DNA from 3 places in the Vibrio sp. QJM3NY_39 genome. Region 1 is predicted to be linked to each of the others. Evidence: riboswitches for the same ligand, from Rfam matches in the RefSeq annotation. Region 1 holds a riboswitch; each other region holds the start of a gene.
What was found. Region 1 has a riboswitch for thiamine pyrophosphate ahead of thiC (phosphomethylpyrimidine synthase ThiC). Riboswitches for the same ligand answer to the same signal wherever they lie in the genome.

Region 1 (7,941 bases):
AAACCAGGTGATCTAGCCATGGGCAGGTTGAAGGTTGAGTAACATCAACTGGAGGACCGAACCGACTAATGTTGAAAAATTAGCGGATGACTTGTGGCTAGGGGTGAAAGGCCAATCAAACCTGGAGATAGCTGGTTCTCCCCGAAAGCTATTTAGGTAGCGCCTCGGACGAATACTACTGGGGGTAGAGCACTGTTAAGGCTAGGGGGTCATCCCGACTTACCAACCCTTTGCAAACTCCGAATACCAGTAAGTACTATCCGGGAGACACACGGCGGGTGCTAACGTCCGTCGTGGAGAGGGAAACAACCCAGACCGCCAGCTAAGGTCCCAAAGTATAGCTAAGTGGGAAACGATGTGGGAAGGCTCAGACAGCCAGGATGTTGGCTTAGAAGCAGCCATCATTTAAAGAAAGCGTAATAGCTCACTGGTCGAGTCGGCCTGCGCGGAAGATGTAACGGGGCTAAGCTATACACCGAAGCTGCGGCTACGTACCTTAGGGTATGTGGGGTAGGGGAGCGTTCTGTAAGCCGTTGAAGGTGTGCTGTAAGGCATGCTGGAGGTATCAGAAGTGCGAATGCTGACATGAGTAACGATAAAGGGAGTGAAAAACTCCCTCGCCGGAAGACCAAGGGTTCCTGTCCAACGTTAATCGGGGCAGGGTAAGTCGACTCCTAAGGCGAGGCCGAAAGGCGTAGTCGATGGGAAACGGGTTAATATTCCCGTACTTCTTACAATTGCGATGGGGGGACGGAGAAGGCTAGGTGGGCCTGGCGACGGTTGTCCAGGTTCAAGTACGTAGGCGGAAAGTTTAGGTAAATCCGGACTTTCATTAACGCTGAGATACGATGTCGAGCTACTACGGTAGTGAAGTCATTGATGCCATGCTTCCAGGAAAAGCCTCTAAGCTTCAGATTGTAAGGAATCGTACCCCAAACCGACACAGGTGGTCGGGTAGAGAATACCAAGGCGCTTGAGAGAACTCGGGTGAAGGAACTAGGCAAAATGGTACCGTAACTTCGGGAGAAGGTACGCTCTTATCAGTGAAGTCCCTTGCGGATGGAGCAGACGAGAGTCGCAGATACCAGGTGGCTGCAACTGTTTATTAAAAACACAGCACTGTGCAAAATCGTAAGATGACGTATACGGTGTGACGCCTGCCCGGTGCCGGAAGGTTAATTGATGGGGTTAGACTTCGGTCGAAGCTCTTGATCGAAGCCCCGGTAAACGGCGGCCGTAACTATAACGGTCCTAAGGTAGCGAAATTCCTTGTCGGGTAAGTTCCGACCTGCACGAATGGCGTAATGATGGCCACGCTGTCTCCACCCGAGACTCAGTGAAATTGAAATCGCTGTGAAGATGCAGTGTACCCGCGGCTAGACGGAAAGACCCCGTGAACCTTTACTACAGCTTGGCACTGAACATTGAACCTACATGTGTAGGATAGGTGGGAGACTATGAAACCGCGTCGCTAGATGTGGTGGAGTCGTCCTTGAAATACCACCCTTGTAGTTTTGATGTTCTAACGTTGGTCCCTGAATCGGGATTACGGACAGTGCCTGGTGGGTAGTTTGACTGGGGCGGTCTCCTCCCAAAGAGTAACGGAGGAGCACGAAGGTGGGCTAAACACGGTTGGACATCGTGTGGTTAGTGCAATGGCATAAGCCCGCTTGACTGCGAGAATGACAATTCGAGCAGGTGCGAAAGCAGGTCATAGTGATCCGGTGGTTCTGAATGGAAGGGCCATCGCTCAACGGATAAAAGGTACTCCGGGGATAACAGGCTGATACCGCCCAAGAGTTCATATCGACGGCGGTGTTTGGCACCTCGATGTCGGCTCATCACATCCTGGGGCTGAAGTCGGTCCCAAGGGTATGGCTGTTCGCCATTTAAAGTGGTACGCGAGCTGGGTTTAGAACGTCGTGAGACAGTTCGGTCCCTATCTGCCGTGGGCGTTGGAAAATTGAAAGGGGCTGCTCCTAGTACGAGAGGACCGGAGTGGACGAACCTCTGGTGTTCGGGTTGTCATGCCAATGGCATTGCCCGGTAGCTAAGTTCGGAATCGATAACCGCTGAAAGCATCTAAGCGGGAAGCGAGCCTTGAGATGAGTTTTCCCTGGCACTATAAGTGTCCTAAAGGGTTGTCGTAGACTACGACGTTGATAGGCAGGGTGTGTAAGTGCTGCGAGGCATTGAGCTAACCTGTACTAATTGCCCGTGAGGCTTAACCATACAACACCCAAGGGGTTTTGTGGACTCAGAAGTACCAGACCTTGAATGCGTTTGAAGAGAAATAACTTTTAGATAAGCTTTCCGAATTTTAAAATTTGCTTGGCGACCATAGCATTGTGGACCCACCTGATTCCATGCCGAACTCAGAAGTGAAACACAATAGCGCCGATGGTAGTGTGGGGTTTCCCCATGTGAGAGTAGGACATCGCCAGGCTTTAAATTAAATCTTTAGGTTGACCGACCTGGGGATATGGACGCTCACTTAGTGAGTTGACCACTGCGGAGTGGTAGTTCAGTTGGTTAGAATACCGGCCTGTCACGCCGGGGGTCGCGGGTTCGAGTCCCGTCCACTCCGCCACTTATTCGATAACCTCGCCTAGTGCGAGGTTTTTTCGAATCTGACGTAGTAAAAAGTTTTAGGGGTGTAGCTCCAATTGGCAGAGCAGCGGATTCCAAATCCGCGTGTTGGGAGTTCGAATCTCTCCACCCCTGCCATATTTAAGGCTCTAGCAGAAATGCTAGAGCCTTTTTGCTTTCTGAATCTAATATATACGCCATTAGCAAAGCAGCGGATTCTCCGACTTACCAAAATAGAGCTTGTTGGGAGTCGAAACCTCCACCCTGCCATATCAATGCCTCAGCAGAAGTTCTGTTTTTTCACTTTATATTTGTTCGATTTTTAGTCGATAATTCCTGCTTTTAATAAAACCTAGCCTTAAAAGTGTAAGTGCTTACTTATCCCAGCCTCTTTTATAAACAATCAACAGCACAATCCCCACTTCTTTATGAGAATTATTCTCAATATTTTGTTACATTTTGGTCGTTATTACTAAAAGGCAACAAATATGGATATCTCCCGTCGTAAGTTTATTCAATCATCTCTCGCTATATCAGCACTCACTGTTCTACCCGCTTGCTCAATTAACCGGTCAGTTGATGAGCAAGGAAAGTATGTTTATGACTTAACTGCAGAACCTTCAACAGCTGAGTTGGTGACGGGGTTTAATACCAATGTTTTAGCCTTTAATGGACAGATCCCTGCTCCGACGATTCGATGTCGACAGGGTGAAAAGGTCACGATCCGCTTTACGAATAAGCTATCAGAGCCGACGACTATTCATTGGCATGGTTTAAGAATTCCTATCGAAATGGATGGGGTTCCCTTCTTAAGTCAGCCACCAATCATGCCAGGTGAAACATTCATTTATGAGTTTACGCCACCAGATGCCGGTACGTTTTGGTATCACCCACACATGAATAGCGTGAAGCAGCTTGGTATGGGCTTAGTTGGTCTTATTATCGTAGAAGAGAGCAATCCAGTACGGTTCGATGAAGAACACGCATTGATGCTTAAGCATTGGCACATCGACAAGCAGGGTCAATGGAAAGATTTAATGATCCCACGACTCAGTGCTCGTATGGGTACTCCAGGAGAGTGGAGTAGCGTCAATGGTGTTCATGAACCTGTATACCAATTAAAGCAGCATGCAACGACTCGACTGCGTATCGCGAATGTCGATAATACGATCACTTATCCTATTGCTGTCGAAGGGGCTGAGGCATGGGTGATTGCCATTGATGGTAATCCTGTAAAGACGCCATATAAACTGACTCAACATAAAATCGGCCCAGGGATGCGCGTGGATATTGGACTGATAGCGCCCAAAGTAGGCGAGCGAGTTAATGTTCTTCAAATGAAGGGCCGCTTTCCTTTCTCTTTATGTGAGTTCGAGGTAGTAGATTCCCCCCTTACTGAAGGGCGTTTATTGCCATTGTTACCTCTTAACCCGGTACCTAATCTAGATCTTGCTAATGCTGAAGAGATCGATTTTGTGTTCGAGTGGGAAGGTGCGGTATCACCAGTTTCTAAAGATGGGAAATCGATGCCTAAGTTTTGGCTTACTAATAAAAGAGCATGGGAAGGGATGAGCAAAGACAATATTCCTGAGCCGTTGACGACTTTAGAGTTAGGTAAGACTTACATATTCGATCTAAAGAACGTCACCCAATACCATCACCCGATCCATATTCACGGTCATACATTCACTGTATTGGAACTTGATGGGAAGAAAGTTGAAGAGCCTTTCCATACCGATACAGTGTTACTTGGAAAAAACGGCCGAGCTAAAGCTGCATTTGTTGCAGATAACCCTGGCCGCTGGATGTACCACTGTCATGTTATAGAACACATGAAAACGGGTTTAATGGGATACATTGAAGTTAAGTGACACCTGTAACGTTTAATATTTGCGCATGCATTCTTAGTTTCTACCCTCGCTTTTATCGGCGTTAAAGCTAGAATATAGGGATTATTGTTTGGGAGGATTCAATGGGTCAGTTATCTATTCTAGGTTTTATCGCCATCGGTGGCGCGTTTGGTGCTTGTTCACGTTACTTGATTTCAGAGTTATGCGTTGTGATGTTAGGACGTGGTTTTCCTTACGGTACGTTGACTGTTAACGTGATTGGCTCTTTGATTATGGGATTGCTCATCGCCGCGTTTGAAAACGAGATGGTCGCGACGGAACCGTGGAGACAAATCATCGGTCTTGGTTTCCTAGGAGCACTGACTACATTTTCTACGTTTTCTATGGATAACGTACTTCTTATGCAGCAGGGCGCTTTCTTTAAGATGGGACTCAATGTGCTACTCAACGTGGTACTCAGTATTTCAGCCGCATGGATCGGCTTCCAACTTTTGATAAAGTCTTAAAACTTTCTTACGATTTGTTAACAACTCGGCTTGGTTTATCCAAGCCGTTTTTATATACTCGATCGAACTTGTCGGAGTGCCATATGGCTGAGACCGTTAACTCGGGATCCGTTGAACCTGATCAGGCTAATACCTGCGAAGGGAACAAGAGTAGATATCTAACTAGAATCCTTCTAGAGATCTATCTCCAGATCACAACTGTATTTCTTACCGTGATCCCTCTTGTAGCATCTAATCCGTCAAGCATTTTTATCCCTATAAATAATGGCTAAAAGCCAAGGAAAAATGCTATGTCGACTCGTAAACAAGCAAGACTGGAAGCGAAGAATTTCATTGATTCTTTATCCGTACAACCCTATCCAAACTCAAAAAAAGCTTACATCCAAGGATCTCGAGAGGACATTCAAGTCCCTGTCCGAGAAATATCACTCGCTGATAGCCTTGTTGGTGGTACCAAAAAAGAGCCTGTATTCGAACCTAATGTACCCATTCAAGTTTACGATACCTCAGGTGTTTACACAGACCCTACACATCAAATAGACCTGTATAGCGGTCTTCCTAAGTTGCGAGAGCAATGGATTGAAGAGCGTGGTGATACGGAACTGTTAGACGACGTAAGCTCTGTTTACACCAAAGAACGTTTAGAAGATGAAACTCTAGACGACCTTCGCTACGGCAACCTGCCTAGAATTCGTCGCGCGACAGACAACCAATGTGTTACTCAACTGCACTATGCTCGTCAGGGTATTATCACACCTGAAATGGAGTACATTGCCATACGTGAGAACATGGGACGTCAGAAGTTCGCTGATGAGCAGCTTAACCATCAACACCCTGGCCATAACTTTGGTGCAAACCTGCCGAAAGAAATTACTCCTGAGTTCGTGCGTAAAGAGGTTGCTGAAGGTCGAGCTATTATCCCTTCAAACATCAACCACCCAGAATCAGAACCGATGATTATTGGTAGAAACTTTTTAGTGAAGGTGAACGCCAATATCGGTAACTCTTCAGTAAGCTCTTCGATTGAAGAAGAAGTTGAGAAGCTAGTCTGGTCGACTCGCTGGGGTGGCGATACCGTGATGGATCTTTCTACTGGTCGTAATATTCACGAGACTCGCGAATGGATCCTACGTAATAGCCCAGTACCAATTGGTACGGTTCCTATGTATCAAGCGCTTGAAAAAGTGAATGGCGTTGCCGAAGACCTTAACTGGGAAGTGATGCGCGATACCTTGATTGAACAAGCAGAGCAGGGTGTTGATTACTTCACTATTCATGCTGGCTTGTTGCTTCGCTACGTTCCTATGACCGCTAAGCGTGTGACTGGTATTGTCTCTCGTGGCGGTTCCATCATCGCGAAATGGTGTCTTGCTCATCACCAAGAAAGTTTCCTTTATACCCACTTCCGTGAGATCTGTGAGATCTGTGCGAAGTACGATGTTGCTCTGTCATTAGGTGACGGTTTACGCCCGGGCTCAATTGCAGATGCTAATGATGAGGCTCAATTCTCGGAGTTACGTACTCTAGGTGAGTTGACTAAAGTGGCTTGGGAATATGATGTTCAGGTGATCATTGAAGGCCCTGGACATGTACCAATGCACCTGATTAAAGAGAATATGGACGAGCAGTTAGAGCACTGCCATGAAGCGCCTTTCTATACTTTAGGCCCATTGACGACAGATATTGCCCCTGGTTACGACCATATTACCTCTGGTATTGGCGCGGCCATGATTGGTTGGTACGGCTGTGCGATGCTCTGTTATGTCACCCCTAAAGAGCACCTAGGCTTACCAAATAAAGAAGATGTGAAGACTGGCTTGATTACTTACAAGCTAGCAGCACACGCAGCGGACCTCGCTAAAGGACATCCGGGCGCACAAATCCGAGATAATGCATTATCAAAGGCACGTTTTGAATTCCGTTGGGAAGACCAATTCAATCTAGCTTTAGATCCTGAAACCGCGCGTTCTTTCCATGATGAAACTCTGCCACAAGAGTCGGGCAAGGTTGCTCACTTCTGCTCAATGTGTGGACCTAAATTCTGCTCGATGAAGATTTCTCAAGAAGTTCGAGAGTATGCGAAAGACACCGAACAAGTAGCCGCGGATCAGGCTATCGAGATTAAGATGCTAGATAACCCGTTGGAAGGGATGCGTCAGAAATCACAAGAGTTCCGTGATACTGGCTCTGAACTTTACCACCCAGCTGTGGGCGTAAAAGAAGCTCAATTAGAGGAATAATGACAGTGAAGATTCTCATCCCATCTCAAGACATCGAGTTAACGGGGGAGGTTCAAAACTGTCTATTGGTTGCTAAGCGACAAGGCTTGGCAACCGGTGCAGTTGAGTTGGGTGTAAGCCCAGCTCAATACTTCTCTGTCGTTGATATTCAGCAGACGTTATCTATTGGCTTTGCTCATGATGTTGATTCATTGGCGGAGTGTAAGTTAGCGGAACTGAACCATGTTGTTGATTACAGTAATTCAGTCGCACTAACTGACGTTTGTGGTGCCTTTACACAATCTCCAAACACTATCTATATAGGTGTCTCAGATGATTCATCTGTAATGGATATCTGGTCTCACCTAGATGCTAATCGTGTCATCAAGAGTGAAACTACAGCTCATCAGGAGTTAGATAATCGTGGCCATTTTGCTTGGTTACTTACTTTGTTGGCGCTGGAATTTCCATTAGAAGACGCACTGGTTTTAGCTCGCGCAGCATTTAATGTTTCACGTGGAACATGGCCAGCAAGCTATCAAAACTTTCCGATCCCAGTTCTGGAAGATGAGCGACTGGATATTAGTGTTGGTTGGGCTCACCAGGGAACATCACTTTCGTTCCCTGAATTGAGTAAGAGTAGCCTAGGGCTATACCCAGTGGTTGATGATGCTGAGTGGATCGAAAGGTTGCTCAAGCTTGGCATCAACACTGTTCAGCTACGTATTAAAAACCCACAGCAAGCGGATTTAGAACAACAAGTCGCACGATCTATCG
Region 2 (7,941 bases), on a different replicon from region 1:
AGCCGTTATCCATTTCACAACTTGCAGAAACGGCCTGTTTGAGTCCTACTCAATTCAAAAAACGCTTCAAAGAATGCCTGGGTATCAGTGCGCTTAAATACATCACTCGATATCGTATGGAGAAAGCTCAAGCCTTGTTAACCCACACAGATTTACCTGTTCAATTGATCGCTGAAAATGTGGGATATAGTGATGTTTCTGCTTTCAGTCGCCGCTTCTCTCAGCACTTTGGAATGTCTCCAAGGGCGTTTCTAGGCTCAATGAAAGACAGTCTTTAGAAACAACAATAGCGTCCTTTCGGCAAACTAACTTTTATCAATCTTCATTATTATCTATTTCAGAACTGAAAATTGGGTAATAGAAATGAATCTTGCCATCAATCGCGTTAACGAATTCCAAACGGGCACTTTAGCCATCTTGTTTGCTTCCATTTTATGGGGCACGACAGGCACCGCCGCAAGTTTTGCGCCTGATCTAAGCCCATTAGCGATTGGTGCTTTCTCTATGGGTGTCGGCGGCCTAATGCAAGCGGGCCTAGCGTATCGAAAAATCCTATTAGCCCTTGATAAACTTTTGCAGAATAAGAAGCTGTTGGCAGTGAGCGCTTTGGCTTTGGCGGTCTATCCTTTAGCTTTCTATTCTTCAATGAAATTATCAGGCGTGGCGATTGGTACCGTGGTTTCGATTGCAACCGCACCTTTCTTTTCAGCACTGTTAGAGTGTCTGATTAGCAAAAATAACAACATCAACAAACGTTGGCTCACTAGCTTTGCGATTGGTGTCGTGGGTATTGGGTTGTTGGTGTTTTCAGAATCTTCATCGACGAATGAATCCGGTGATGATCTAAAGCTGTTAGGTATTGCTTTGGGTTTGCTCGCTGGGTTGTGTTACGCCATTTATTCTTGGGCGACCAAAGCACTGATCGATAAAGGGATTAAGTCGCAAGCGGCGATGGGCAGTATTTTTGGCCTGGGTGCGATGCTGTTGCTGCCAACGCTCTGGTTTACTGGTGAGAACCTGTTTTCCTCGCAGATTAACGTATTAGTCATCAGTTATCTGACGCTAATCCCACAATGCTTGGGCTATATCGCGTTCAGTTTTGGTTTACGCCACGTGACCGCGAGTAGTGCCAATCTACTTACTTTGTTTGAACCGGTAGTCGCAGCGGTGCTTGCCGTCTGTGTTGTCGGTGAGCTGATTCCTTTTACAGGCTGGCTAGGTATGTTTCTGATTGTGTTGTGCTTGTTGATACAGTCGAAGCCATCTAAAGGAACGTTATAAGTATTTGTTTTGTTGGACCTAATTGAAATTTTTTCATGTGTAATTCTTATAATTGAATAAAATCAGTATCTCAGTTGTGAGAGTGCTGTTACTATCGCTATCAATAGTCGGGGGGCATATACCTTATTTGGTGTTTGCTGAGATCGTTAATCGAGACCCGTTGAACCTGATTCAGTTAACACTGGCGTAGGGAACTATAAGCACTCGATCTACGTCTGCACCCATGAAGACTTTCATGAGCCTAATGCGACTTCTCCTTCGATCAGTGTTCGTTCTCCTACGTCTTGTAAGATAGTAGGAGCGACAATGACACACAGTTCTATTTCAAAAGATTTAACGCCCAAAGCCTCAGTTTCACAGCACTCTGCTGATGGTTCGATTCGAACGAACACTCCGATTGTATTGACGATCGCAGGCTCAGACAGTGGCGGCGGTGCCGGTATCCAAGCTGATATTAAAGCCATGTCTGCTACCGGTAGTTTTGCTTGTTCTGTGATTACCGCTATCACTTCCCAGAACACTCAAGGCGTTTCCGCCATTTTTCCTATTCCACTCGACCATGTCGCTAGTCAGTTAGATGCAGTGTTTACTGATCTCAATATCGTGGCAGTAAAAGTCGGCATGTTGGCCGATTCGCAAATCATCAAAGTCGTTGCAGACAAAATTAAGCAGTATCAACCTAAGCACTTAGTGATTGACCCTGTGATGGTCGCAACCAGTGGTGATCTTCTTCTAGAAAACTCGGCAATTACCACGCTAAAACAAGAGCTGATTCCGCTGGCAGACATCATTACTCCTAACTTGCCAGAAGGCGCTGCACTGACAGGTAAAGCTGTCCCTGAAAGCGAAGCCGAAATGCAGGGCATGATTGAAGACTTACGCGCACTAGGTGCTAAAGCTGTCCTGCTAAAAGGCGGTCACTTAGAGAAGGATGAGAACAGTAACGACTTACTGATTCTGCCAACCACATCTGCTCTGATTAGCGCGAAGCGCTTTCCTACTAAAAATACCCACGGCACGGGTTGTACGCTTTCTTCTGCTATCGCTTCTTTCTTGGCTCAAGGCAACACGCTTACTCAAGCTGTTGACCTAGGTAAACAATACATTTCTCGCGCGATTGCTCACGCTGATGAGCTGCAAGTTGGCCAAGGTCATGGGCCTGTAAATCACTTCTTTGCTGGACACGGTAATGTCCGTTAATACGGTTGGTGTTCAACTCAGCAATGCGACTCTGCGTTACCGAGATAGCGAGCACGCGACCTTATCGGGGCTGTCACTGAGCTTAAAAGCAGGTAAGTGGACGGTGCTACTTGGTCGCAGTGGTTGCGGGAAAACCACGGTATTGCGTTATTTGGCAGGCTTGCTAGATAACAAGGTTGAATGGCAGGGCACATTGGCAACGTCTGATGAATTGCCTTTAACGGATCGCATCGCATACATGGCACAGCAAGACTTGTTACTGCCATGGTTGTCGGTTATCGACAATGTTTGCCTAAGTCATCGTTTTCAAAATTCACCTTCTGATAAAGCACTGCAAACCAATCAAGCACTAGAGTTGTTAGCTGCGGTTGGTTTGGCTGATCACGCGTCTACTATGCCGGATCAATTGTCTGGTGGTATGCGCCAGCGTGTTGCTTTGGCTCGAACCTTAATGCAAGACAAGCCAGTTGTACTGATGGACGAACCTTTCTCTGCGTTAGATGCGGTAACAAGGCATAAGCTACAAAGCTTAGCGTGTGAACTGCTAAAAGGTAAAACCGTTGTTCTGATCACTCATGATCCACAAGAAGCGGTGCGTTTGGCGGACAACTTGTATGTGTTACAAGGCACACCTGCGAATGCTCAGTCTTTATCTGTGCCCAACACGGCCACACCAAGAGTGTTAGATGGTGAATGTGCTGAGTTACAACAAGCGATCTTAGATCAGTTGGAGCGTGATTATGAATGATCTAACACGAAGCGAAGTTGTGGCTCGTTCAGCTAACGTACAGGCTGCCACTACACCTCCTCGTCAGATGAATCCCGTAATGCGTTTGCTGATCAGCAGTGCTGTGATTCTCGGTTTATGGCAACTGGTGGTCGTTATCTTCGAGATGCCGAGCTTCATTCTACCAGCGCCTGCAGAAGTCTTTATTAAGCTAATCGAACGTTACGATGTGTTACTCAAACACACTTGGGTGACTGCACAAGAGATCTTACTTGGTCTATTGCTCGGTTTATCCATGGGGCTATTTCTTGCCCTGCAGATGCTGATGTTTGATCCGTTGAAACGTTGGCTATTGCCTATCTTAATTGCCAGCCAAGCGATCCCTGTTTTTGCGATTGCGCCAATGTTAATGCTGTGGCTTGGCTATGGCATTGCATCAAAAGTCATTATGGCGGCGATCATTATCTTCTTCCCTGTAACGACCTGTTGCTACGACGGCCTGCGAAATACACCGACAGGTTATCTCGATCTTGCTAAAACGATGGGTGCATCGAAATGGCAATTGTTGCGTTATATCCAATTGCCTGCTGCGCTGCCAACACTGGCGTCTGGCATTCGTGTCGCTGTGGTGATTGCTCCAATTGGCGCGGTTGTTGGCGAATGGGTGGGTTCGAGTGAAGGGCTGGGTTACCTAATGCTACAGGCCAACGCGCGCATGATCATCGATGAGATGTTTGCGGCCTTGTTCATCTTGGCGGTGCTGTCTATCTCGCTCTACTTCATCACAGACAAGTTACTCAAAAAAGCTATCCCTTGGGAGAACCAGTGATGGCTTGCTCAATAATACTTTGTTTAATAAGGCTTCGCTCAACGCTATTAATCTAAACAAAACGTCGTTAAAAATTAGCTCGATACACACAATAATAATATTCAAAAGGAAAGGTTAACTATGAAAAAAACCAAATTGGTAGGTGCAGTGGCACTGCTTGCTTCGCTAGTTTCAGGTCATGCTCTAGCGGATTCTGAACAAAAGAAACTGACATTGATGTTGGATTGGTTTGTGAATCCGAACCATGGCCCGATTGTGATTGCTCAAGAGCGTGGTTACTTTGCTGACCAAGGCTTAGATGTTGAGATCCAAGAGCCAGCCGACCCAAGCACGCCTGCAAAATTGGTTGCGGCAGGTAAGGTCGATTTAGCGGTAACTTACCAACCAAGTTTAACCATGGATGTGGCAGCGGGTCTTCCTTTGGTTCGTGCATCAACCCTTATCGCGACGCCACTAAACACACTAATGGTATTGGATAACGGCAAGAACGATTCGTTAGCGGATCTGAAAGGCAAAAAGATCGGTATTGCGATTGCGGGTAACGAAGAAGCAACTATCGGCACCATGCTAGCGCAAGAAAATGTTGCGTTTGCAGACGTACAAACCATCAATGTTGGTTGGGCACTGTCGTCTTCATTAGCATCAGGCAAGGTCGATGCAATCTGGGGTGGCTTACGTAACTTCGAAACGAACCAACTAGCACTTGAAGGCTTTAAAGCGAAGGCATTCTTCCCAGAAGAGCACGGTGTGCCCGCTTACGATGAGCTTATCTTTGTGGCGAACGCAAAGCAGCACGACGATGAAGCGATCAAAGCGTTCAACAAAGCATTGGAACAAGCAACGACTTACATTGTGAACCACCCACAAGAGTCATGGAGTGAGTTTGTTGCGTACTCACCAGATACGTTGAATAACGAGCTTAACCAACGTGCATGGAATGACACGCTGACTCGTTTTGCACTTCGCCCTTCTGCAGTTGACCTAAAGCGTTACGACGATTACGCACAATTCATGTTCGACAAAGGCATTATCAAATCACTACCAAAAGCCGCTGACTACGTACCGACTTTTGACTAAGGAATCTCATGAAATACCAAGACTTAATCCAAGCCTGTCAACAAGATTGGCAAGACTACACCGAGCACGCTTTTGTTAAAACGCTGGCAAACGGCACTCTCGCTCAGCCTTGTTTTCTGCATTATTTGAAGCAAGATTTTCTGTTCTTAAAACAGTATGCCCGCGCTTATGCCTTGGCGATCTACAAGGCGAAAACACTGGCTGATATGCGTCGTGCACTGCCAAGTGTTCATGCTTTATTAGATTCTGAAATCTCTCACCACGTCACTTACTGTGGTCAGTGGGGGTTAACCGAATCGGATTTAGAAAACGAACCTGAAGATTTCGGCACAGTTGCTTACACGCGCTACGTTCTAGATGCGGGTATGACGGGTGATCTTGTCGACTTATATGCGGCACTGGCTCCGTGTTCAATTGGTTACGCTGTGATCGGTAAAGCGCTTCTAGGAAGCAGCGATACTGTATTAGAAGGCAACCCATACGCAAGCTGGTTACAGCTTTACGGCGGAGAAGAGTTCCAGTCTGGCGTAGCAACGGGCGCAGAATACTTTAATCAACTGCTTGCTGAAATTGATATCAACAGCGAGCGCGGCCAGAACATCATTCATATCTTTAAAACCGCAACGCGTATGGAAGTGGCTTTTTGGCAGCAAGGTCTGAATGCACTTAATGATTAACCACGGCTAAACCTTGTCGCTAACCAATCAGCAGCGGCTTAAAACGACTTTCTTTTATAAGGATTAATCCATGCTAACTGAACAAATCATCCAATCGTTGCGCGCAGTACGGGAACAAAAGCCATTGGTTGTGAACATCACCAACTACGTCGTGATGAACAACACGGCCAATGCGTTATTGGCGATTGGTGCTTCGCCTATTATGGCGCACTCACAGCAAGAGTTGGCAGAGATGATGTCTTTCTCTGGCGCTTTGGTGATCAACATCGGAACGCTCGACAGTGTTTGGACGCCAAGAATGTGTTTTGCTGTAGAACAAGCCAACGCGAACAACAAGGTGGTGGTTCTTGATCCTGTGGGTTGTGGCGCAAGTACGCTGCGTACTGAGACTTCTCGTGAAATTGCACGCTTAGCCGATAAGTTGATCATTCGTGGTAATGCGTCTGAGATTATCGCGTTAGCGGGTGAGCAAGCACAAAGTAAAGGCGTTGATGCGCTGGATAGCAGTGATGCTGCATTAGGCGCAGCTCAATGCTTAGTGGGTGAATACGGTGCCAATGTGGTGATTTCTGGTGAGACAGATTACGTTGTCACCAAAGACAGTGTTGTGATGTTAAACAATGGACACCCAATGATGCCGTATGTAACGGGCATGGGTTGTACCTTAACGGCATTGACGGGCGCATTTGCTGCTGTTGGTGATGACAGTGGTTTGGCTGCTGCAGCGGTATTGGGCGTGGTAGGCGAAATTGCGGCTGAGAACTCATGTGGCCCAGGTAGCCTGCAGATGAACTTACTTGATGAGTTGTATCAACTAGATGAAGATACGCTGATTCAACGTCTGAAGATTCAGTAGGTTCAATCTGGCTATAAGCATTTAGCCAACTAAAAAGCCCTCAACACGAATGTGCTGGGGGCTTTATTATTATGTAAATCGTGTTCGCTATGTTTTCAATAAACGAGGCTAGAAATAACAGAGACTTAAAGTCAGCTAGGTTCTAAATCGATTCACTTGGCTTTCTAGGTGATGAGCAACCTCGGTTAAGTCACTCGCTGCGCCAGAAATACTGCTTACAGACTCTTGGTTACTTTGTGCGATGGTGTTTGCACCTTGCGCATTTTCACCCAGCGACTTAGTCAAGCAATCCTGTTCATCAACCGATACTGCGATCTGGCTGTTGGCCTGATTCAAATCTTGGATGTGTTGGTTAATCACATGCAAATTCTGAGAGGCTTGTTGTGCCTGAGTTGAAGCATCTGAAACCGTGCTGTGACTCTCTTTGATCGACTCTAGCGCGTCTTTTGCACCACGCTGCAGTGAGGTGATGAGTTCATCAATCTGGCTTGCAGAATCTTGGGTGCGCTTAGCTAAGGTTCTTACTTCATCGGCTACTACTGCAAACCCACGACCTTGTTCACCTGCGCGCGCAGCTTCAATAGCCGCATTCAATGCCAACAGATTGGTTTGCTCAGAAACGCCTTTGATTACTTCAAGAATGGCACCAATGTTCATCGACTCTTTATGTAGGTCAGTCACTTTCTGGCTACTCACCTGCATGCTTTCATCGGCACTGCCAATTTCGTGCAGTGTTTTGTCTACTTCTTTGAGTCCCATCGCCACATTCTCAGTTGCTTGGTTGGCAACCTGAGACGCGTGGTTAGCACTTGCAGCAATTTCTGATGTGCTGGAAGCCAATTGATCAACGGCAGAAGAGATATTGATCATCTCATTGTTCAACTGTGTTGCGTTGGTCGAGCTGTTATTGGTCACTTGATTGAGTGACTCCGACATCTCCCCAATGCGGACACTAGATCGGTTCACTTCGCCAACGATATCGCGTAGAGATTCAATCGTAATCTCCATGTTGGTCAGCAGTTCGCCGATCTCATTTTTGCTCTCTATGTTTACTTCGACATTCAGATTGCCTTGAGAAAGTTCGTTGGTGATCTGCTTAACCTGTGCAAGCCCTTTAGTAATTGAACGAGTAACCAAAACGGCGCTTGTCATACCAATAATTAAAGCCACACCCGTTAGCAAGAAGATGATTTGAATCGAACGTTTTTCACTGGCTTGCAGTTCAGGCGTCAATGCTTGTTTCTGTTGCTCTAGAATGCTTTGAGCATCCGCGACTGCAATCGCTAAACTGTCA
Region 3 (7,941 bases), 330 kb from region 1:
CTATCCCAAGCTTTTGACCACCAGCAGTCCTTAACCAAATATTTCTCTTCCGACAACTGACTGGCCGTCACTGAAATAGGTTTCGACAGGCGCTGAATACTCACCGCGAGCACTCCACACAGCAGCATTTGCCATATCGCGAGCAAGGCACCAGCCTGTAAGTCAAAGTCGAATTTAATCGCTTGATAAATAGCGAGTTCGATAGTGGTCGATTTCGGACCTCCACCTAGCGCCATCACGGTAGCAAAGCTAGTAAAGCACAACATGAAGACTAAGCCACACACATGAGGCAGTTGTTGTCTCAATCGCGGCCATTCGACCCATTTAAATTTATTCCAATGACTCATACCCAAATGAGCACACAGCTTGTGCTGCTCGGCAGGCACGGTATCTAAAGCTTGTAAAAGTAAACGGCTGGCATAGGGCAGATTAAAAAAGACATGTGCGAGCAAAATGCCATTCAATCCATAGATGGAGAATGGTAATTCAATATCGAAGTTCGCCAGAAATTTAGCTAACCAACCACTGTTGCCATAAATTGCAAGCAAACCAAACACACCGACTAACACAGGCAAAACCAAGGTCGATGCGAACAGCCTTAACAACAGAGCTCGCCCAAAAAATTGCCTGCGACACAAAGCATGAGCAATAGGTATAGCAAAGCCAACACTCAGCACAGTTGAGAGTGTCGCTTGATAAAAACTGAATTTCGTTACGTGCCAATAGTAAGGATCGGACCATACTTGGCTGATATCAAGAGAAGGGGCATTGCTAAGCAATGCCCCAACTGCTGAAACCACAAAGGCGGTAATGAGTATCGCAACCCAGATCCCGACCTTAGGTGTTTTCTTTATCATAAATTGATTTTTTACCGTAAGTGGTTCACTCAGTTAATATCGAACGAACCTTTAAATACAGAAAGTTAGAAAGCTGAGCTTTAGGAAACTCATCTTTAGAAAGTTAAGCTAGAAAGCTAATCCTTTAAAAAGTAAGTGCACTCTGCCATTCACGAATCCATGGCTTACGCTTAGCAGCGATTTCTTCAGGCGTAAAACTCAGAGCTTTCTGCGGTACTGTTAACTGCTCGAACCCTTTGGGTAGCTCGATACCCGTCACTGGGTACATCCAGTTGCCAGTTGGCATCGCCGATTGGAATTCATCACTTAAGATAAACGCCATAAACTCATCGGCCAGTTTTTCATTTTTGCTGCCTTTAACTTTCGCAGCCACTTCCACTTGAGTGTAATGACCTTCTTCAAAGCTTGCAGCTGCATACTTAGAATCACTTTCTGCAATGATGTGGTAAGCAGGAGATGTTGTGTAAGACAAGACTAAGTCCGACTCCCCCTTTAAGAACATAGAGTAAGCTTCAGACCAACCTTTAGTAACCGTAACCGTCTTCTGAGCAAGTTTCTTCCAAGCTGCTGTCGCTTCATCACCGTATACTGACTTCATCCATAGCATCATGCCTTGACCCGGCGTAGATGTACGTGGGTCTTGGTAAATAACCTTGAGGTCGTCACGCTGCTCAACCAGTTCTTTCAAGCTCTTAGGTGGGTTTGCTAGTTTCTCTTTGTTATAGATAAACGCAAAGTAACCAAAATCATAAGGAACAAAGGTGCTGTCGTCCCAGCCGTTAGGAAGTGTCACTGAAGACGTATCAACATTGTGCTCAGCCAATAAGCCCGTCGCTTTCGCTTCAGCCATCAGATTGTTATCTAGGCCTAACACGATATCAGCTTTGCTGTTACCACCTTCAAGACGTAAGCGGTTCAGAATAGATACGCCATCTTCTAGCGCGACAAAGTTCACATCGCAGCCACACTTTTCTTCAAATGCTTTTTCAACGGCAGGACGAGGGCCCCAATCCGCAGCAAAAGAGTCATAGGTATAAACCGTTAGGGTATTGTCTGCAGCAAAGGCAGAAAAAGAGATGGCTGTAGTAACAGCAAGAGTTGTTAATGTAAATTTCACTGGACGCTCTCCATGGTCTGAGCGGCACAGGTTTGAGGGAGGAGAACGGTAGAAGTTGTTCCTAACTCAATTCCTACGCCAGCATTATCTGGTTCAGGTTTACGGGTCCCAAGCACTTGCTTGATCTCAGCTCGCATTCATTATTTGAATGGTTCGCTCCCCGATGAGTGTTCAGAATTGTAATTCGAATTTTAACAATAAGCTATCAAGTTTGGATCAATTACGTTGATCGTAACCCCAACGTGGCACTAAACCTTGCTCGATGCCAAGATGGTCCAAAATGCGCGCCACCATAAAATCGACCAGATCTTCAATCGACTTAGGTTGATGATAAAAACCCGGAGCGGCAGGCATGATCGTCACGCCCATAGTCGATAGCTTATGCATGTTCTCTAAGTGCAGCGTCGAGAATGGCGTCTCACGAACCACCAACAACAGTTGGCCTCGTTCTTTCATGACCACATCTGCAGCACGCTCAATCAGATTATCCGATAAGCCATGAGCAATTGAAGCCAAGCTTCCCGCTGAACATGGACAAACGACCATCTGCTTCGGCGCTGCAGAGCCAGAGGCAACCGGTGAGAACCAATCATCTTTGCCACACACCACCAGCTTTTCGGGGTCACACCCAAGGTGTTTAACCAAAGCTTGTTTCGCTGCATCGGGTCCTGCAGGTAACTTAAGTTCATGCTCGGTCGCCAACACCACTCGCGCAGCCGACGATATCAGTAAATAGACCTGATAATCCGCCGCCAAAAGGCATTCAAGTAAACGCAGGCCATAAGGCGCACCTGATGCGCCAGTGAAAGCGAGGGTTATAGCTTTATCGTGTTTTGTCATGTTCTCAATTACTTCAAAATATAAGATCGTGGATCAGTTAGCCTTTGAGTGCCAACGCATCCAACAGTTTCTGGTGAATACCACCAAAGCCACCATTGCTCATTACCAAGATTTGGTCGCCCGCTTGTGCCTCTGAGACAATTCTAGCAACGAATGTATCCATGTCATCACTTACATGTGCGGGTTGATGGCACGCATCGGCAACATCTTGTACAGACCAATCAATGTTATCTGGTTGGAATAAGTAGGTAGAATCCGCCTGTTTAAGAGAATCAGCCAAGGTTTCTTTATGCACACCACGCTTCATGGTGGCAGAACGAGGCTCTAAAACGGCAATGATTTTTTTCGTATCGACCTTATTACGTAAGCCACCCAGAGTAAGTTCAATCGCTGTAGGATGATGAGCAAAATCGTCATAAACAGAAACACCTACTACCTCACCTTTGAACTCTAAGCGACGCTTGGTATTAATGAACGCCGCCAGTGATTCACATCCTAAGTCGGGTGTAACACCAACATGTCTTGCCGCCGCAATCGCCATCAAGGCATTACTTACGTTATGATCGCCAACCAAATCCCAGTCTACGGTTCCAACACATTCGTCTTGGAAATAGACCTCAAATTTGGAGCCATCTTTAACCAGTTTCTTGGCATCCCAATCGCCAAGTTCGCCGCTCGATTCAGTCTCACTCCAACACCCACGAGAAAGAACATCTTCAATAGCCGTATCTTGCTTCGGTGAAAAAATACGACCATTACTTGGCACAGTGCGAACCAAATGATGAAACTGTCGCTTGATCGCTTCAAGATCATCAAAGATATCCGCATGATCGAACTCAAGATTATTCATGACCAAGGTTCTTGGGTGGTAATGAACGAACTTAGATCGTTTATCGAAAAAAGCACTATCGTATTCGTCGGCTTCAACCACGAAGAACATGCTTTCACCAAGGCGAGCAGATATACCAAAGTTACCCAACACACCACCAACTAAGAAGCCCGGTGCATAGCCACAGTCTTCCAAGATCCAAGCCAACATGCTTGATGTAGTAGTCTTGCCATGCGTTCCCGAGACTGCAAGAACCCAACGGTCATGCAGTAGAAATTCTTGCAACCATTGCGGGCCTGATGTGTATCTAAGGTTATTATCCAATACATACTCAACACACGGGTTACCACGGCTCATGGCATTACCGATAACCACGAGATCAGGCCTTGGCTCTAATTGACTAGGGTCGAACCCTTCAATAATTTCAATCCCTTGCGATTCCAACAAAGTGCTCATTGGAGGGTAAACATTCGCGTCACTACCCGTAACCTTGTGACCTAATTGACGAGCCAATACCGCGGCACCACCCATGAAGGTGCCACAAATTCCTAAGATGTGAATATGCATATATTGCTTCCAAACGCTTGGCTAAATGAGCCATGTCTAAATCAAACTACTTGCACTCATTATCATTAAATGGCGATTAAAAGCGAGCAGCAATGCAAAACAAATTTAGTCGACATAGTAAGTGAGATCTGTGTCGCTTAGTTCATTACCATTAAAAAGATCTAACCTTTAGAATTTAGGTAAGCGTCTAGATGAATAAAGCCCACTCAAGAGGCCTAATCTACAGTGCTCAAATCCCCCCTAATATTGAGAGAAGTTTAAGGAAATAACATGTCTGAGATGCGCACCCTTGGTGAGTTCATTGTTGCAAAACAAAATGATTTCCCCCATGCAAGTGGTGATCTATCATCCCTTTTGTCATCAATTCGTCTTGCTGCAAAAATTGTTAACCGTGAAATCAACAAAGCAGGTCTTGTCGACATTACTGGCGCTGTTGGTACAGACAACGTTCAAGGTGAAGAGCAACAAAAGCTAGACCTTTACGCGAACGACAAATTTAAAGCGGCTCTAGAAGCTCGTGACCAAGTTTGTGGCGTTGCAAGTGAAGAAGAAGACGAAGCTGTTGCCTTCAATAAAGAGCTCAACAAAAACGCAAAATACGTTGTTCTGATGGATCCACTTGATGGTTCTTCAAACATCGATGTGAATGTATCGGTTGGTACGATTTTCTCTATCTACCGCCGAGTGTCACCGATTGGTACCCCACCAACACAAGAAGATTTCCTACAACCTGGACACAAACAAGTCGCAGCTGGTTACGTAATTTACGGTTCTTCAACCATGCTTGTTTACACAACAGGCGCTGGCGTCAATGGTTTCACCTACGACCCATCACTGGGTACCTTCTGTCTATCTCATGAAAACATGATGATCCCTGATGAAGGTAAGATCTACTCGATCAACGAAGGTAACTACTTCCGCTTCCCTACTGGTGTTAAAAAGTACATCAAGTACTGCCAAGAAGATGAGCCGAGTGATAACCGCCCTTACACCTCTCGTTACATCGGTTCTCTAGTATCAGATTTCCACCGTAACCTGCTGAAAGGCGGCATCTACTTATACCCAAGCACACAAAGCCACCCTCAAGGTAAACTGCGTTTACTTTACGAGTGCAACCCAATTGCTTTCCTTATGGAACAAGCGGGTGGTATCGCTTCAGACGGTGCTCAACGTATCATGGACATCAAACCAACTGAGTTACACCAACGTGTACCTTTCTTTGTTGGCTCAACAGACATGGTTCGCAAAGTAGAAGAGTTTCTTGAGCTTAACCGAGACTAATTATCTCGTTTATTTCTCAAAATAACGTCATTAAAAAAGCCAGCATTTATATGCTGGCTTTTTGTTTGATAACTCTAGGATACATAACGGCTAACAGATGTCCCGCTTACACCAGTCACCCGAAAGTATTTCTTTATTAGCTGTTAGATCAAGCTGATACAAATATACCCATGCTAATCCAAATATAGTCTCTATTTGCTCGCGACGATACTCAACAGGAACATCTTCTAGCCGATCGAGCGACTCCAAAATTTCGTCGTTAATGATATAGACCTCGCCAGCGACACTTTTCTTTCCGAAAATCATCGCCGGATACGCAACTAAATCAAAAAGTGCGTATTCCTCAGGTGTGTCAAACCTTCCTAAACACTCACACGGTTTTAAATAGTGGTGGTTCGATTGGTCTTTTCTCAATGTTCCATCAACAAAAACGAGGTGCTGCATGCTCACTCCCTAGCATTCGTCATCCGCTAATCAATCACCGCTTAAAGTGTTACTCGAATTCAAACTGATAGAGAAGATCCACAGCACTGTCTAGACCCGATACAGCCTCAACGTAGAGATCCTGCATCAATCGATAACGAACGGTAAACTCGCCTAACGAGTTAAAGATACCCACACCATACTTCACCTGTAAACCAGGCAGAATGTAGCCACTTACCGTTACTTGTGAGTCATCCCCAGAGCCTGCTGTATCCAGTTGTAAATCTTGTACACCAAAGGCTTCACCGATTTCGCCAACAACCTTACCACTCTTCGCCAAACTCAAACCGATCAAGGTTGTTGTCATCGAACCGCTCGACTCGCCATCAATATCTTGGCCACGCAAAATATAAGACAGCGCATTGGCTTGCGGCATCGCTGGATCAGAGTAAATCTCGATGGTCGGCTCAGTCGCTGGGCCCGTCACTCGAATGCCGGCGGTCACATCGTCCTGAGTATTGTCAGGATTACGAATCGCGTTGATGGCTACATATGGCTGATCCGGTGGACCATTCATTAGAATTTTACCCTCTTCGATCAAGAGGTCTTGCCCGAATGATTGGTAAGTACCATCGACGATATTCACTTCACCAGTGATGAATGGGCCTTGGTCTTTTTGAGCTACATTGAGCTTACCAACCAAGTCGCCTTCAAGACCGAAGGCAGACAATTTAAAGTCATCACCAATGGAGATATTAATATTGGTCATCACATTGAATGGGATCGTATCTTCACTTTCAGGCTCAAGATCTTTGTTCAATATAACCTGATCGGAAGACACACCAACCGCTGACGGTGGTAAGTCTTCTACCACAATTCGTCCCCATGGTAGTGCTATGTCACCCGTAATTTTTGCCAGCTCGGGCGTGACATCAATAGTCATATCAGGTACGACCTTAACCTTGACCATCGGCGGGATATCAACCATCAACTCATCGGCAAAAACTCTAACGTTAGAGTGCCATGCTTTAAGATCTTGCCAATCCCCGGTTCCCTCAATATCAAGATGACCGTCAGGCGTTTCTACATTCGCATCCAGTTTTGCACTATAACCATCAAAATCGAGGTCGATGCGGCCATCTTTCACATCAACAGGCGTAACGTCGCCTTTGACTTGAATACCATCAACCGAGAACTGACCAAAAACTTGAGGGTGCATCAAAGATCCTTTAACTTGAAGATCACTCTCAAGGTCGGCTTTCAATAGGCTGTACTCACCTAGGATTGGTTGCAAGAAATCGAGGTGGAACGTAGTCAGCTTAATTGCGGCATCGACCATTTTGTCTTCGGCAAGAATATCCGGTAACGACACCGTACCAGACAGGTCACCATTATCAGACACATCCAACTTAAAATCGGCATCCAGTTTGTTATCTTTCAGCTGGGCATTCAATGCAATACTTTCCCAACCCAGTGTGATTGGCTCGCCAACTTGTTGAACAACCTGACCTTTCGGCATATCAACGCTTACCGTAACCTCCGGCTCACCTTGTTCAGACCACTTAGCATGGGCAGTCGCATTGACTAAGCCCTGTAATTGCGTCTCTTTTGGCACAAAGGCTTTAATCTGCTCGAAATCAAATTGATTGATGGCCACCTTGGCCTCACCCGATTTTCCGACACGAACGTCTTCGTCCAAACACACACTCGAACCAGATTGTTTCCAACAGTGCGCTTGAACATCGGCAAACTGTTTATCGACATCCGCCTTTATCGCGACAGGTTGATCTAATACCCAAGGGCCTTGCTGAGTGGTTATTTTGACGCGGTCTAACGACCCATCCCAAATAATAGAAGGCTTTTGAATCAACTCACCAGAGATGGCCAAACTTGTCGACACGATGTCGGATATCACATCAAGTGTCACCGTGTGTTTCTTCTCGCCACCACTCACCGTGAGATCTATGCTTTCCACCCTTTCATCTTGATAAGTTAGGTTCTTAGCCCTTAGTTCAAGATCGGCTTGA

Region 2: it holds a riboswitch for thiamine pyrophosphate, as region 1 does, so the genes downstream of both, thiD (bifunctional hydroxymethylpyrimidine kinase/phosphomethylpyrimidine kinase) here and thiC (phosphomethylpyrimidine synthase ThiC) in region 1, are expected to answer to the same signal.
Region 3: it holds a riboswitch for thiamine pyrophosphate, as region 1 does, so the genes downstream of both, thiB (thiamine ABC transporter substrate binding subunit) here and thiC (phosphomethylpyrimidine synthase ThiC) in region 1, are expected to answer to the same signal.

The regions. Positions count from the first base shown of each region.
Region 1 covers NZ_CM173505.1:28,438-36,378, forward strand. The annotation lists rRNA gene AC3CHU_RS00125 (23S ribosomal RNA) at 1-2,232, shown strand, start outside; rRNA gene rrf (5S ribosomal RNA) at 2,331-2,446, shown strand; tRNA gene AC3CHU_RS00135 (tRNA-Asp) at 2,514-2,590, shown strand; tRNA gene AC3CHU_RS00140 (tRNA-Trp) at 2,651-2,727, shown strand; gene AC3CHU_RS00145 (multicopper oxidase family protein) at 3,078-4,460, shown strand; gene crcB (fluoride efflux transporter CrcB) at 4,562-4,945, shown strand; TPP riboswitch at 5,008-5,106, shown strand; gene thiC (phosphomethylpyrimidine synthase ThiC) at 5,236-7,185, shown strand; gene AC3CHU_RS00160 (thiamine phosphate synthase) at 7,185-7,941, shown strand, end outside.
Region 2 covers NZ_CM173506.1:1,277,373-1,285,313, forward strand. The annotation lists gene AC3CHU_RS21590 (helix-turn-helix domain-containing protein) at 1-278, shown strand, start outside; gene AC3CHU_RS21595 (DMT family transporter) at 364-1,281, shown strand; TPP riboswitch at 1,380-1,491, shown strand; gene thiD (bifunctional hydroxymethylpyrimidine kinase/phosphomethylpyrimidine kinase) at 1,588-2,481, shown strand; gene AC3CHU_RS21605 (ABC transporter ATP-binding protein) at 2,471-3,229, shown strand; gene AC3CHU_RS21610 (ABC transporter permease) at 3,297-4,037, shown strand; gene AC3CHU_RS21615 (ABC transporter substrate-binding protein) at 4,158-5,114, shown strand; gene tenA (thiaminase II) at 5,123-5,791, shown strand; gene thiM (hydroxyethylthiazole kinase) at 5,862-6,647, shown strand; gene AC3CHU_RS21630 (methyl-accepting chemotaxis protein) at 6,783-7,941, opposite strand, start outside.
Region 3 covers NZ_CM173505.1:359,439-367,379, reverse strand. The annotation lists gene thiP (thiamine/thiamine pyrophosphate ABC transporter permease ThiP) at 1-857, opposite strand, end outside; gene thiB (thiamine ABC transporter substrate binding subunit) at 982-1,974, opposite strand; TPP riboswitch at 2,028-2,147, opposite strand; gene AC3CHU_RS01740 (flavin prenyltransferase UbiX) at 2,191-2,814, opposite strand; gene mpl (UDP-N-acetylmuramate:L-alanyl-gamma-D-glutamyl-meso-diaminopimelate ligase) at 2,852-4,210, opposite strand; gene fbp (class 1 fructose-bisphosphatase) at 4,481-5,491, shown strand; gene AC3CHU_RS01725 (gamma-glutamylcyclotransferase family protein) at 5,582-5,935, opposite strand; gene tamB (autotransporter assembly complex protein TamB) at 5,985-7,941, opposite strand, start outside.